One region of the Dyella sp. 2HG41-7 genome, then DNA from elsewhere that is predicted to be linked to it. Evidence: predicted binding sites of a transcription regulator. Region 1 holds the regulator's gene; each other region holds the start of a gene.

The links. Region 1 encodes FliA, which starts transcription of late flagellar genes. Its sites were predicted from a motif close to TAAAGTTTNNCNNNCNNNGGCCGATAA; they were not measured.
Region 2: L0U79_RS02470 (GGDEF domain-containing protein) is a predicted target of FliA. The motif match lies at 3,012-3,038, and genes of this name have one in related genera.
Region 3: L0U79_RS09170 (GGDEF domain-containing protein) is a predicted target of FliA. The motif match lies at 1,797-1,823, and genes of this name have one in related genera.

Annotation. Positions count from the first base shown of each region.
Region 1 is NZ_JAJEJV010000004.1:691,344-695,707, forward strand. Features, by position in the region: gene flhF (flagellar biosynthesis protein FlhF) at 1-998, shown strand, start outside; gene L0U79_RS04540 (P-loop NTPase) at 1,159-2,112, shown strand; gene L0U79_RS04545 (RNA polymerase sigma factor FliA) at 2,114-2,848, shown strand; gene cheY (chemotaxis response regulator CheY) at 3,103-3,510, shown strand; gene L0U79_RS04555 (protein phosphatase CheZ) at 3,507-4,151, shown strand; gene L0U79_RS04560 (chemotaxis protein CheA) at 4,177-4,364, shown strand, end outside.
Region 2 is NZ_JAJEJV010000004.1:236,319-240,682, forward strand. Features, by position in the region: gene L0U79_RS02465 (protease pro-enzyme activation domain-containing protein) at 1-729, opposite strand, end outside; gene L0U79_RS02470 (GGDEF domain-containing protein) at 1,080-2,855, opposite strand; gene L0U79_RS02475 (GGDEF domain-containing protein) at 3,148-4,317, opposite strand.
Region 3 is NZ_JAJEJV010000004.1:1,748,602-1,752,965, forward strand. Features, by position in the region: gene L0U79_RS09165 (hypothetical protein) at 58-1,107, shown strand; gene L0U79_RS09170 (GGDEF domain-containing protein) at 2,055-3,314, shown strand; gene L0U79_RS09175 (cupin domain-containing protein) at 3,311-3,676, opposite strand; gene L0U79_RS09180 (DUF1190 domain-containing protein) at 3,789-4,322, shown strand; gene L0U79_RS09185 (glutathionylspermidine synthase family protein) at 4,335-4,364, shown strand, end outside.

The DNA.
Region 1 (4,364 bases):
TGCCGCTGCCGTCCAACGAAATCGCTGCGCTGCAGCCGATGCTGGAGCAGAACGCGCTGGAAACCGCGCGCATGCGCAACGAACTCGGCGGCCTGCGCCAGCTGCTCGAACAGCAGTTGTCGAGTCTCGCGTGGAACGATATGGAGCGCCGCAGTCCGATGCGCGCCCGCGTGTTGCGCGATATGTCGCGTCTGGGTATCGATACCGACGTCTCGCGTCAGCTCATCGATGAATTGCCGGAAGACATCAACGTCGACCAGGCGCGTTATCTGCCGCTGGGTTTGCTCAGCCGCAGCTTGAAAGTCAGCGGCCGCGGTCTGGCCGACGTGTGCGGCGTCACGGCGCTGGTTGGTCCCACGGGCGTGGGCAAAACCACCACAATCGCCAAGCTCGCCGCGTGCGCGGTGATGCATCACGGTCCGGCGAAGGTCGCGCTGGTGAGCACCGATCATTACCGCATCGGCGCTGCCGCACAGCTCGAACATTACGGTCGCCTGCTCGGCGTGCGCGTGTATCCCGCATACGACGCCGCAGGTCTTGCGCAAACGCTGCATCTGCTGCGCGATCACCACACGGTGCTGGTCGATACCGCTGGCGTGTCCGGCAACGATGCACGCCTGCAACAACAGATGGATGTGCTGCGCGACGCCGCCGCGCAAGGCGCCACGCAATTGCGTGCCTGCCTGGTGCTGGCGGCGAATGCGCAGTCCACCGCGCTGGACGAATCGGTGCGCGCGTATCTGCCGCTGCAACCGAGCGCGTGCATCGCGACCAAGCTCGACGAAGCGCCCAGTCTCGGCGGCTTGTTGTCGGTGCTGATCCGTCACCGCATTCCGCTGGATTGCACCACCGACGGTCAGCGCGTTCCCGAAGATATCAGTGCTGCCGATGCGCGCGTGCTTGTGTGCCGCGCCGCGCAGCAGCAACGCCGGCTGGGTCCGGCGGGTGAGGACCTCGACATGGCCGATCGCTTCGGCCTGGCGGTGGCAGGATTATGAGTCTGTCCCATACCCCTTCGTTGTCCGCACGGTGCCTGAGCGGCCGCCAGGCGGCAACGCGCGGCTTGACCAGACGGCCAGTCTGGCGCTGCGCCACGCGTCACCACCTGACGACCGCTCAGACCCCATGCGAACTACGCAGAAATATGGGACAGGCTCAATGACTTTTGGTACGAACGAGGCACTGCAAGTGAACCAGGCAGCAGGCTTGCACAATCTGTTTTCGACCGCCCGCGTGCATCGGGAAGAAACCGATGCGCTCCATCAGGCGGCAAGCTTACGGCCGATCGTTCCGCGTACGCGCATCACGCGCACGATCGCGGTAGCAGGCGGTAAGGGCGGTGTCGGCAAAACCACGGTCGCGGTGAATCTTGCGATGGCGATGGCGATGGCCGGGCGCGACGTGATGTTGCTCGACGCCGACATGGGCGTCGCCAACGTAGACGTGCACCTGGGCTTGAGCCCTGCGCGCCACGTGGGGCATCTGCTGGACGGGAAGTGCGCGCTGCAGGATCTGATCATGCCGGCGCAGCACGGTCTGAAAGTGGTGCCGGGCGGTTCGGGCATTCGCCGCTTGGCGAAGATGGGCAACGGCGAGCACGCGGCGGTGATCCGCGCGTTCGACGAACTGATCCAGCCACCGGAGTTTCTGGTGGTGGATACCGCAGCGGGCGTCTCCGACAACGTGGCGATGTTCGCCGCCGCGGCCGACGACGTAGTGATCGTGGTGTGCGACGAGCTTGCGTCGCTCACCGATGCTTACGCCTTGATCAAAATTCTTGCCCACGACTTCGACGTGCGGCGCTTCCATATTGTCGCCAACATGGTTCGCCAGGCGGGCGACGCGAAAAAACTTTTTGAAAAACTGGCGCGTGTATGCGGCCGGTTCCTCGACGTGGCGCTCGACTACATGGGCATGGTGCCGCACGACGAATGGCTGCGGCAGGCGATCCGGCGCCAGGGCGCGGTGGTCGATCTGTGGCCATCCAGCCGCGCGGCGGTCGGATTCAAGCAATTGGCGGGTGCGGTCGATACATGGGGTAAACCCTCGTGCCCGGATCTCGGACGGATTGCCTTTTTCAGCGGCCAGAGCGTGCCGGCTGCGGGGTGGTGACATGAATGTGGCTTCGGAATATCTGCAGCTGCAACGCGAAGATGCAGACCAATTAGTACGCAAGCATGCGCCGCTCGTGCGCCGCATCGCTTACCACCTGATGGGTCGCTTGCCTCCGAGCGTTGACGTAGGAGACCTGATGCAGGCGGGCATGATCGGCTTGCTGGAGGCGGCGCGAAACTTTACGACGGATCGCGCGGCCAGCTTCGAAACGTATGCGGGCATCCGCATTCGTGGCGCGATGCTGGACGAACTCCGACGCACCGATTGGACGCCGCGCTCCGTGCACCGCAAGGTGCGCGAGGTCGCCGAAGTGGTGCGGCAGATCGAAAACGAAACGGGCGCGGATGCGGAAACCGCCGAAGTGATGAAACGTCTCGGCATGACCGCCGAGGAATATCACCAGGTGATGTCCGACGCGACCAGCGCGCGACTGCTCAGCCTTACGGCGCCGGACGACGGCGAAGGCGGCGAAGGCAGCGCGTTGGATGTGGTGGATCACGACAGCTTGGGGCCGCAAGACAGCTTCGAGCAGAACAACATGAGCGAAGCGCTGGCCGAAGCGATCAGCACGTTGCCCAAGCGCGAACAACTGGTGATGTCCCTGTATTACGAACAGGAATTGAACCTGAAAGAAATCGGCATGGTGCTGGGCGTGACGGAATCTCGCGTCTGCCAGATCCACGGCCAGGCTTTGGTAAGGCTGCGCGCGCGCATGGGCGATTGGCGCGGCTAGCAACAACGTACGAGCGAAGGAGCAGGCAACGAGTTTCAGCAATTAGCGACACCCAAGGCAACCGGCGCATCGATGCGTGCAAACCCCTTCCTTCGGAAGAGGGTTCGCAGGGGAACCAAGGTCAACGAAGCGCGTCCTGGCTTCACCGACCCGACCCATGCGGAACCTTCTTCCGAGGGAAGAAAACCACCCACGTTTCGCGCCTCACTCGTTTCTCGAATCCCTTCCCCGTTTCAAGCATCTGGAGAACGTGTTTGGACAAGAACATGAAAATTTTGGTGGTAGACGATTTCTCCACCATGCGACGCATCGTCCGCAACCTGCTCGTCGAGCTCGGTTTCAGCAATCCGCTGATCCAGGAAGCCGACGACGGCAACAACGCGTTGACGATGTTGAAGGCGAACAGTTTCGACATGGTCGTGACGGACTGGAACATGCCCAACATGACCGGCATCGAATTGCTGCAGGCGATTCGCGCCGAGCCCAAGCTCAAAGGCATGCCGGTGCTGATGGTGACGGCCGAAAACAATCGCGAGCAGATCATCGCCGCGGCGCAGGCCGGCGTGAACGGCTACATCGTCAAGCCGTTCACCGCTGTGACGCTCAAAGAAAAGCTCGACAAAATCTTCGAGCGCCTGGCCGCCCGTGGAGCTTCCGCATGAACGCTATTGCCAAACCCGTCGCAGCCGAAGCGCTACCGCCTGAAGTCATCGACCTGCTCAACAGCAAAGACGGCGCCGCGTTCGAGCAAGCGCTCGACACGATGGTGCGTCAACGCGAGCAGCATTTGTTCCGCGCGCTCGGCGTGCTGGCGCGCGACCTGCACGGCGCGATGAGCCGTCTTGGCGCCGATCTCGCCAACGAAGGCATGCCCGACAGCATGATCAATGCGCGCAAGCATCTGGCCGAAGTGTTGGAGATGAGTTCGCAGGCCGCGCATCGCAGCCTGGATTTCGTCGACCGCATTCGCCCGGAAGCCGAAGCGCTTTCGCAGAACGCCGTTGCGGTGCTGGATTTCAACAACAGCGAGACCGACCCGGCCGCCGTGCTGGCGCGTCAGGCGCAGGTGTTCGCCAGCGCGTGCAGCGAAGGCCTCAACGACATGGTGCTGGTGCAGTCCTGGCAGGATCTCGCCGGTCAGCGCGTCAAGAAAGTGGTGACCTTTATCGAAAGCGTGGAATCGTCGCTGCTGGAACTGGTGCGCCTCACCGGTGCGCTGGCCGGTCGCGAAGCGCCGATGGAAGTCGCCAAAGTTCACGACCAGGACGAAGTGGATCGTCTGCTGAGCGAATTCGGTTTTTGATCGTAACCTGCGGATACAGACGTTGATGGATGCGAACCTGGACAGCGAGCTGCGCGACGATTTTCTGGTGGAAGCCGGAGAATTGGTGCAACGGCTGGGCGAACAGCTCGTGGAGCTGGAAGCCTCGCCGCACGATCGCGAATTGCTCAATGCGGTGTTTCGCGTCTTTCATACAGTGAAAGGCGGCGCCGGCTTTCTCGGCATCGATCCGAT
Region 2 (4,364 bases), 460 kb from region 1:
CGCCGCTGGATGACCCGGTGTCGTTGCGGTGGTCTGCTTGAGCATAAACTTGCCCTTGCTGCGATCGAACTGCGTCACCTGCGGCGTCTTGTTCAACGGCTGCGGATGGAAGTCGTTGAGGCCGGCAACACCGACGATGACTTCGCGCAATGCTGTCGGAACGCTGATGTCGCCCGCATTGGCGACATGCGTTACATGATTGACGACAAAGCGGCTTTCTTGCGTGTGAAAGGCCTGGCGCACCTGGCCTGCTGTGCCGCTGAAGTCGATCTGCATCTTGTTCGGATACACGCCGTTGACCGTGAACCCTTGCGAGGTCAACCACGATTTCACCGCGGCGATATCGGCATCGTGCACGCCGAACGTGCTGCCCACTTCTTCGGGCGACAGCCACTGATGGAATTTGGCGGACGACGGATCGTGCTGCTGCGCGATCAACGATTCTGCCGCCGACGCGCGCTGGTCGCTGCGGCGCAGAATCAATTGCATATGGTTCATGGGCATTGCATCGTCCACGTTGCCCGCGGCCGTTGCATGGGAAAGAAAGGCTAGGTGGGTATTGCTCAGCGACGAAACAACGCGGTTATCTACGGCTTGGTTAACGCGCGGCGCTTCGGCTGTATTGAGTCCGGCAAGCGCCGGATTGGATGAGGAAGCTTGGGTAATCGAAGGTAGCGTTGCGAATGCGAGCGCAATCGACAACGCAATCATCACATGCTCGGTTTTCACGTCTTTTTCTCCCTAAAGGCTAGATGAAAAAAGCGAGTCCCCCTGTGATGGAACGATCAGCCACACCATGCATTCGTCGAAATTACCTCCCTGGAAAACGTGCGAACGAAAAGTCATCGGACCGCCGAGTGGGCCCGACACAGCCACGAAGGCTGCGGTCGCGTTGACTTGGCTTTAACCACACGAACATCCCCTGATAATTCGCGGGTTTTCGATGGTGCGCCTGACCGATGGGCACGTCCAGTGCTCTGCGAAAATTAGGTGTTACACCTGATTTACACTTTCCTTGTTGCGCTGCGCGGATTCACATTTGGCGGTTCAACTAGGCGCAACTAAAGATAAGAAAATGCTTAAGTTCCAATTGGACTATGGCGCGTTCGCGACGTCTCATCGTCCGCGCTCGGCGCGGCGACGAGTTGGTTTCGTCCTCGCGCTTTGGCCTGATACAGCGCGGCATCCGCCGTGTTCAGCAGATCCAGCCATGTAAGCACCGCGGCGTCTCCTTTGGCGATGCCGAAGCTTGCCGTGACCGTCAATGCGGTGACGTCCGGCGCCGTAATTTCTTCGCCGGAAATGGCTTGTCGTATGTTTTCCGCAAGCTTCCACAGTTCGATGCGCGTCAGACCGTTCGTCAGCACGGCGAATTCTTCGCCGCCATAGCGAAACGCCATATGCGGGTCTTCCACCAAACGCTTGATGCGGCTTGCCACTTCGCGCAACACCAGGTCACCAATGACGTGTCCGTACGCATCGTTGATGGGCTTGAAAAAATCCACGTCGATCAGGATCAAGCCCCGGCCTTTGGACAGGCGCACCGGCTCGGCCGCCAGATCGCCCGTAATCTCTTCCAGTGCGTGACGATTCAACAAGCCGGTCAGCGCGTCGGTATGCGCTTGCGTACGCAGCGCCTTGCTCAATTCGTCGCGCTCGATAGCGAGATGCATGCTGTGCACATGCTGGCGTCGCAACGCGTCGATGGCGTCGTGCAGCGCGCGGGCCTCTACGCTGTTGCCTGCGCGTTGCGCACGGCGAAGGTCGCCGTTGGCGAGTTTCACGATTTCGTTCTTCGCTAGCAGCAACGGACGAACGATCAGGTTTTCCGTAGTGCGCAACATAAACGCAAGGAATAGAAAGAACAGCAGCAGACAGGCAGCGACTATCACCATCTGCCGGCCGTCTTCGTGCTTCACCTGGCTCACTTGCAGCATGGCGCGCTGCATAAACAACGCTTCGAGCTTTTCCAAGCTCATCAAGTCGGGCAGCACCTGGCTGGTGAACGCGGCGGCGCGCATGCCGTAATCCGTGCCGGAGCGGTCGACCAGCGTATCGATCAATCCAAGCGTATGGCCGAAGAACTGCTGTTCGACGTGCGTACGCAACTGCTCGATCGAACTCGACTGCCGTTCGCCCGCCTCCACACGATCGGGCATCAAGCCGTGCAATTCGATGATGCGCCCGCGCAGCGTCGCAATCGCTAGACGTCGCTCGGGGCTGATCGGTTCCGGCGTGGACAATGGAACGACCAACATCGAACCGATACGGCCGCCGTACTCGCGCAGATCGCTCAAGATGCGCGCCATCTGCATGATGCCGACCTGGTCGGGCGCGCGCTGGATGGCTTCGCGATAAAGATCGTTGATCACCGGATCGAGTTCCGTGCGCGCGGCGATCATCGTGTCGATCGCAGATTGCAGATCCTGCGGCGAGCGTTCGAACGGCGCATGCTGGCTCAACGCGTCGACCTTGCTGCGCGCCTGCGCCAGGCTCGCCTGCGTCTGCGCGATTTGCGTGCTCTCGGCGCCGGCAGGCATGCTTTCACGGGCCAGCCGGTCGAGTTGATCGAGCGCCGCATCGGTGCGTTGGCGCGCGGCGATCACTTGCGACCGTGTGATGGCGTAGGTTTGTCCGTCGCTGCGATCCAGGCTGAGCAGAATATTTGTCGGCGCGCGTTCGGCGGACAGCGCATTGCCTGCCTTCAACACCTGATCGAACGAGGTAAGCACGCGTAGATTGCTGGAGCTCTGCTCATAGGCTTGCGCGTATCCCACGAACACATACGTCGAAATACCGGCAGCAACAGCCAGCAGCAAGGCTGCGCCTACTCTTAGCTGTGCTTGAAGTTGCATCGGTATCCAGTCCTGCCAACAGCCGCTAGGCGGCTCCGACGACAATCCCGGTATCGCGGCGCATGCAACGCGGCGCTCTGGAATCGTGGTGGAACGTTGGCTGAGAAATCATTGAATCAGGCCGTCGCGACATAGCGGATGGACGCCCGGCCATAGGTATCGGCAGCCCGGGTAAAAACTGAAGGCCGTCGCTGCCCCGCCATGATAAATCGGCGTCCTTTGCGCACCATGAACACAGCCGCGCCAGGACGCCGCTCCCTTCGAACGTGGTTGGCGCGCCGTCCACCATCGGTCAGCTGCCGCTGGAGATCCTTACGCAATTGCGGCCCGCGTGCTTGGCTTCGTAAAGCGCGGCATCGGCCCGGCGGCGCACCGCCATCATGTCCAGTTCGTCCGTATCGGCAAGGGCCGCGCCGATGGACACGGTCAGCGAATAAGATTCGTTGGCGATACGGAACGGCGCGCGTTCGATCGCGGAGCGGATGCGTTCGGCCAGCGCCAGCAAGTCGGCCTCTTTGACGGAAGGCGACAGCACCAAAAACTCTTCGCCACCCACGCGCCCCACCAGATCGCTGGCGCGAAGCATGCGCCGGATATTAGCGACCAGTTCCAGCAATACGCGGTCGCCGTCGTCATGGCCGAAACGGTCGTTGATGCTTTTGAAATGATCCGCGTCGATCAACAGCACGCCGATCGATTCCTTTTTCAAACGCGCTTTGGCAAGCATCACGGCGGAAGCTTCCACCAGACCTAAGCGATTGATCACGCCGGTCAGCGGATCGATGCGCGCCAGATCGAACAGCTCGCGCTGCAGGATTTCGTTGTACAGCAGCAGAAAGCCCACGCTCGCCAGCAGCGGCTGCAAACCCACCAAAAACAGGTAAATAACATTCACATACGACGGCGCCAGGATGCTTTGCAGCGGCGTGCTCAACATCAGCAACGACATGTTGCGCCACACCAGCAAGGCGATCGCCAACCAATACGTCCACAGCAACAGGCACTGCGCGCGCGTGTCGCGCTTGCCGCATCCGCCCCACAACGCGGCGATGTTGAGCAGCGAGTTGCAGACCAGAATGGAAGAACCCCACAACACGCGTAGCGTGTAATCTGGGTGTCCGATGCTCAAGTAGGTCACGCCGATCCATGCCGCGGCGCCAAGCGCGATCGCCTCTCGCCAACGCAGCCGACGATTCAACACCATGCGCAACGCCACGATCGTCAACGCCTGCGCAGTAAGATTGAGCGTGTTTCCGAACAACACGACGAGGAGCGGCGAAAGCTGCGTGCCAAACGCCAGCAGAAAATCGCCGCCGGCCTCCAACAGCAACGCCCCAGCGCGCAGGCGCAGGCCTTTGACCGCCTGATTGCTGCCATTGCTGGTGCCGAACCAAAGCATCAGCGCCAGTACCAAAGCCTGGCCGCCGTTGATCAGTGCGAGTGTCTCGGTGTTCAACTGCACCGGGAGACCTCCGCGTAGAACGGGATCGATCCGGTATACATCAGCGT
Region 3 (4,364 bases), 1.1 Mb from region 1:
TTTTGGATGGTCCAAAGTCGATAACTCATAGCTCTTTGCATACTGGGGAGATTTGCAATGCAAGCAAAATTGAAGTTCGCTCTTTTGGCTGCGCTTGTCAGTGCTACGTGCGTGCCCGCCGCTTTTGCCGCACCGCCGACCGACTTCGGCTCGCAAGCCACCGATGAGCAGGTTGGTCCCATGGAATCGCTCGCGCGCGAAGCGTGGCGCGACAACATGGCGCAAATCGCGACGCCTACGGAAGGCTGCTATCACGCTACGTATCCGAGCATCATCTGGGAACAAGTGGCATGTACCAATCTGGTGCCGCGTGCGCATTCCCTGCCGCGCAAAGTCAAGATGGGCGACTCGGAAAACGCGGGCAACGGCAACGACTACGTGTTGTCGGCGCCGGCGCTGATCAAGCAGACGGTCGGCAGTTTCCCGACGGTGACCGGTGTGACCTCCGAGAAAGGCGTGGGTGTAGCCGCTTATGGCGGCGGCGGCATTCTCGGCCCGAACGAATATTCGCTGCAGATCAATTCGCAATTCACATCAACCACCACGGCTTGCCACAGCCATTCCGGTTGCACGGTTTGGCAGCAATTCGTGTATGCGCCCGATTACGAAGTGCAGGGCGAAGCCGCCGTATTTATGCAGTATTGGCTGATCGGCTATGGCGGCAGCAGCTGCCCCAGCGGTTGGGGTAGCGATGGTTCGGGCGACTGCTATCGCAATAGCTCCGCGGCGACGGCTCCCGATGTTCCGGCAACGTCCTTGGCCAGCATGAAGCTGACGGGTTCGGCGACCAGCGGCGGCAACGACACCGTGACGCTTACCTACGGCACGCAAGCGTACACCGCGAGCGGCAAAGACAGCGTGGTTTACCTTGCCAAGGTCTGGAAGCAGTCGGAGTTCAACGTCGTCGGTAATGCTGGCGGTTCGGAAGCGCAGTTCAACAGTGGTTCGTCGATCAAGGTGAAGATCGGCGCGAGCTACGGCTCCACCACCGCGCCGACGTGCGTGGCCAACGACGGCAGCACCGGCGAAAGCAACAACCTGAATCTCGGTTCGTGCACCGCCACGGGCGGCTCGTCGCCGTACGTGCAGTTCACCGAGTCGAACTGACCGCAAGACACTGTGTTGTGCAGTGAATGCCGAGGGGAGCAATCCCCTCGGCATTTTTTATGGCGGCGAAAATATGCGCGTTGCGTGCTGGCCACGTGTCGCTAAGAAAATTGTCGGCGATTAATAGGCGCCGAGATATTCCACGAGATATACGCATCGAATATCAGCATCGCGCTTTTAAGCGATGCCGCGCCTCGATTCATTCGCAGGGCGACGATTTGTCTCCGTTGTGAATTCTTCAGAACTCCATCGTTTACTAAATCGCCAAACCTGCGATCGCATGGAATGGATTTCCAGTTGATCCGCGTCGTCAGGCAGATGAAAGCCGGGGCCACATAGCGTTTTGTATCGATCCAAATTTAAGCGGCTTCCCATAAGTCCAAGAGGGACAAGGATTTATAGGAGGCGAAACTCGCTTTAATTCGATTTGCCAATGCGCCGTATTTTGATATTTGAACGCAAACAAACGTTCGAACTCATCTATTAAATGTGGCGGTTTGAGATCACATGGCGGAAATACATCCCGTGCAAAGTATTTTCAAAAGCACGGTAAGATCATCGTCATCACACTATGAAGTCAGGTCTCGACGCATTGATGCGGATTCGAAGAGAGCGATCTATTAATTCGTGGATGAGGCAACACCCGGTTTGTTCAAGGACGAGTTCCAATTCGGCAGTCCAACACGCATTAAAGAAATGCGCGCGGCTGCCGATCTCATGATCGATCCTAAATACTTCGCCAAAGTTCGATTTTCAGAACACGGTCGATGTATCGAGGCGATGCAAAACGGGCGTTGTGCTGTTGGGTTTCATGGATACGAGTAGGTTGGCGGTATCGATGAAACCAAGGCCGTTCATGGATAGATGAGGAGGTTGATCAACGTTTTCTTTCAGCTCATTGCGTCAAGAGAGTCGTGGTGGGTAATTCACAAACGTGGACCGGATGAATGTCGTTCAAAGAGCTCCCTGATCTGCTAGCTGTTGGGTTGCTGATTTATGCGTTTGTGACGGTGTCGCGACCGGCCGGCGGCATGATGACGCGCATGTGGCTGGCAGGCTGGATTTGCATCGAACTGCATTTCGCGGCGTATTCGTTTCTCGATGTGCCGGGCACCGCCGGCATCGTTGCCGACATTGTCGGAACCTCCGCGCTGGTGTGGTGCGCGGAACTCTTCAGTTGTTCGATGGATGCCCGGCTCGGGCAATGGGGATGTCGCGCGCTGTTCGCTGCGATGTCGACGATTTACACGTTATACATCGCGTTGGCGACGATACCTAACATACCGCAGCCGGTGATGATTGGCGCCGCCAGTCTTTTTGCCTGGGTGCCGTTACTGGTTGTGCTGGCGACGCCGCGCGAGAAGCGGCCGGCGAGCCGATGGATCACTGTCGGCATCAATATCGCGCTTTCCGTCGTGTTGCTCGGTTGGCAATTCTCCGCGCACGGCCCAGACCTGATGATTACGCTGCCGCTTTTCGTCGCTTATTTCATTTGCTGTCTGCAATTTGCATTTTCCAATCAGCGGAAAACCGGCGGCTTCGTGGTGACGGTGTTGGGCTTGCTGGCGTGGTCGATGGTGTTTCCGCTCGGCATGGTGTTCGGAATATTTTTCCCCAACGTCCAGGTCGGTGACGAGGTATGGAATCTGCCCAAGTATCTGGTGGCGGTGGGCATGATTCTGTTGTTGCTGGAGACACAGCTGAAACGCAACCAGCATCTTGCGCATCACGACGCTTTGACCGGTTTGCCGAATCGTCGCCTGTTTCAGGATCGCATCAGCGGCGCGATGGAGCGCGCGCGCCAACACGGTGTGCCAACTGCGATGCTGGCGATCGATCTGGACGGATTCAAGCAGGTGAACGATACGCTGGGCCATCACGCCGGCGATGAAGTGTTGAAGCAAGTGGCGTATCTGTTTACCGCGAGGCTTCGTCGTGTGGATACGTTGGCGCGCACAGGCGGCGACGAATTTTCCGTGGTATTGGAAGGCCCCATCACGCGCCGCGAAGCTTCCGAAGTCGCCCGTAATTTGAAGCAGTTGCTGGAAGCGCCGGTTCCGGTGGCGGGAAGCACCATCCAGATTGGCGCCAGCATCGGTTTGGCGATGTTTCCCGACGATGCGCAAACACCGGACAGCCTGTCCATTCTTGCCGACGAACGGATGTACGCGGCCAAGCGCGCCGGCGGTGGCGTGCAGTCCGCCTAAGACAGTTGCTCTTCCAGACTGCGGGTTTGCGGCGTTAACTCATCGCCGGTGTGCTTGGTCGATGCCGATTCGATCAAAACGATCCAGCATTCTTCGTCGGCGACCGGATTATGTCGGATGCCACGCGGCACCGTAAAAAAGTCGCCTTCGCGCAGTGGAACGACCTGGTCTTCCAATTCGATGCGCATCTCGCCTTTGACGACGTAGAAAAGCTCGTCCTCGTCCTGATGGGCGTGCCATACCAAGTGACCTTTCAACTTGGCGACCTTGAGTAATTGGTCGTTGACGCGGCCGATAACTTTGGGCGACCAATAATCGGTAACGCGTTCGAACGACTGCATCAAATTCTGGGGCTGGAGCATGGGGCCTGCCTCCTGAAAGGTTATCCGCATTATCTCGCAGGAAAGCCGAGCAGGTTCGGCAATTTCCGTTTTCCATTATTATGGGCCGGCTACCAATGCCCGGGGGGGCGGCATGAAACGATCCAGGACGGCATCGCTTTTTGTAATGGGTTTGACACCGCTGCTTATCAGCGCGTGCGATGAAACGCAAAAGAGCCAACAAGCCTTTACCACGCTCGACAATTGCGCCGAAGCAGGCGTGCCGAAACCGAGTTGCGAAACCGCCTATAACCAGGCGATGGCGGATGCGCCCAAAAGCGCACCGCGTTATTCGACGCGCGAGCAATGCGCCGAAAGCTACGACAACGATACCTGCCAGGAAGATGACACCGCGCCGAACGGACCCGTTTGGTATCCGGCGATGAATGGATTTTTGATCGGTCGTGTCGTCCGCAACGGTGTCGCATCGTTCTTCCCGGCCGGTCCGGTTTTTCGTCGACGCGACGACACCAATTATTCGCCGCATTATGGTTCGGTCTATGCCGGCGGTTCGGGCGGGTGGCGTTCCTCGCCGTCCGACACGACGGTCGGTGAGGGGGACACCGTCAGTCGCGGTGGTTTCGGCGGCGGCGAAGGTGAGGGCGGCGAAGGCGGCCATGGCGAATAGGGCGCGCGACGCGTGAAACGCATTGCCGTGGAGCCGCGCGCC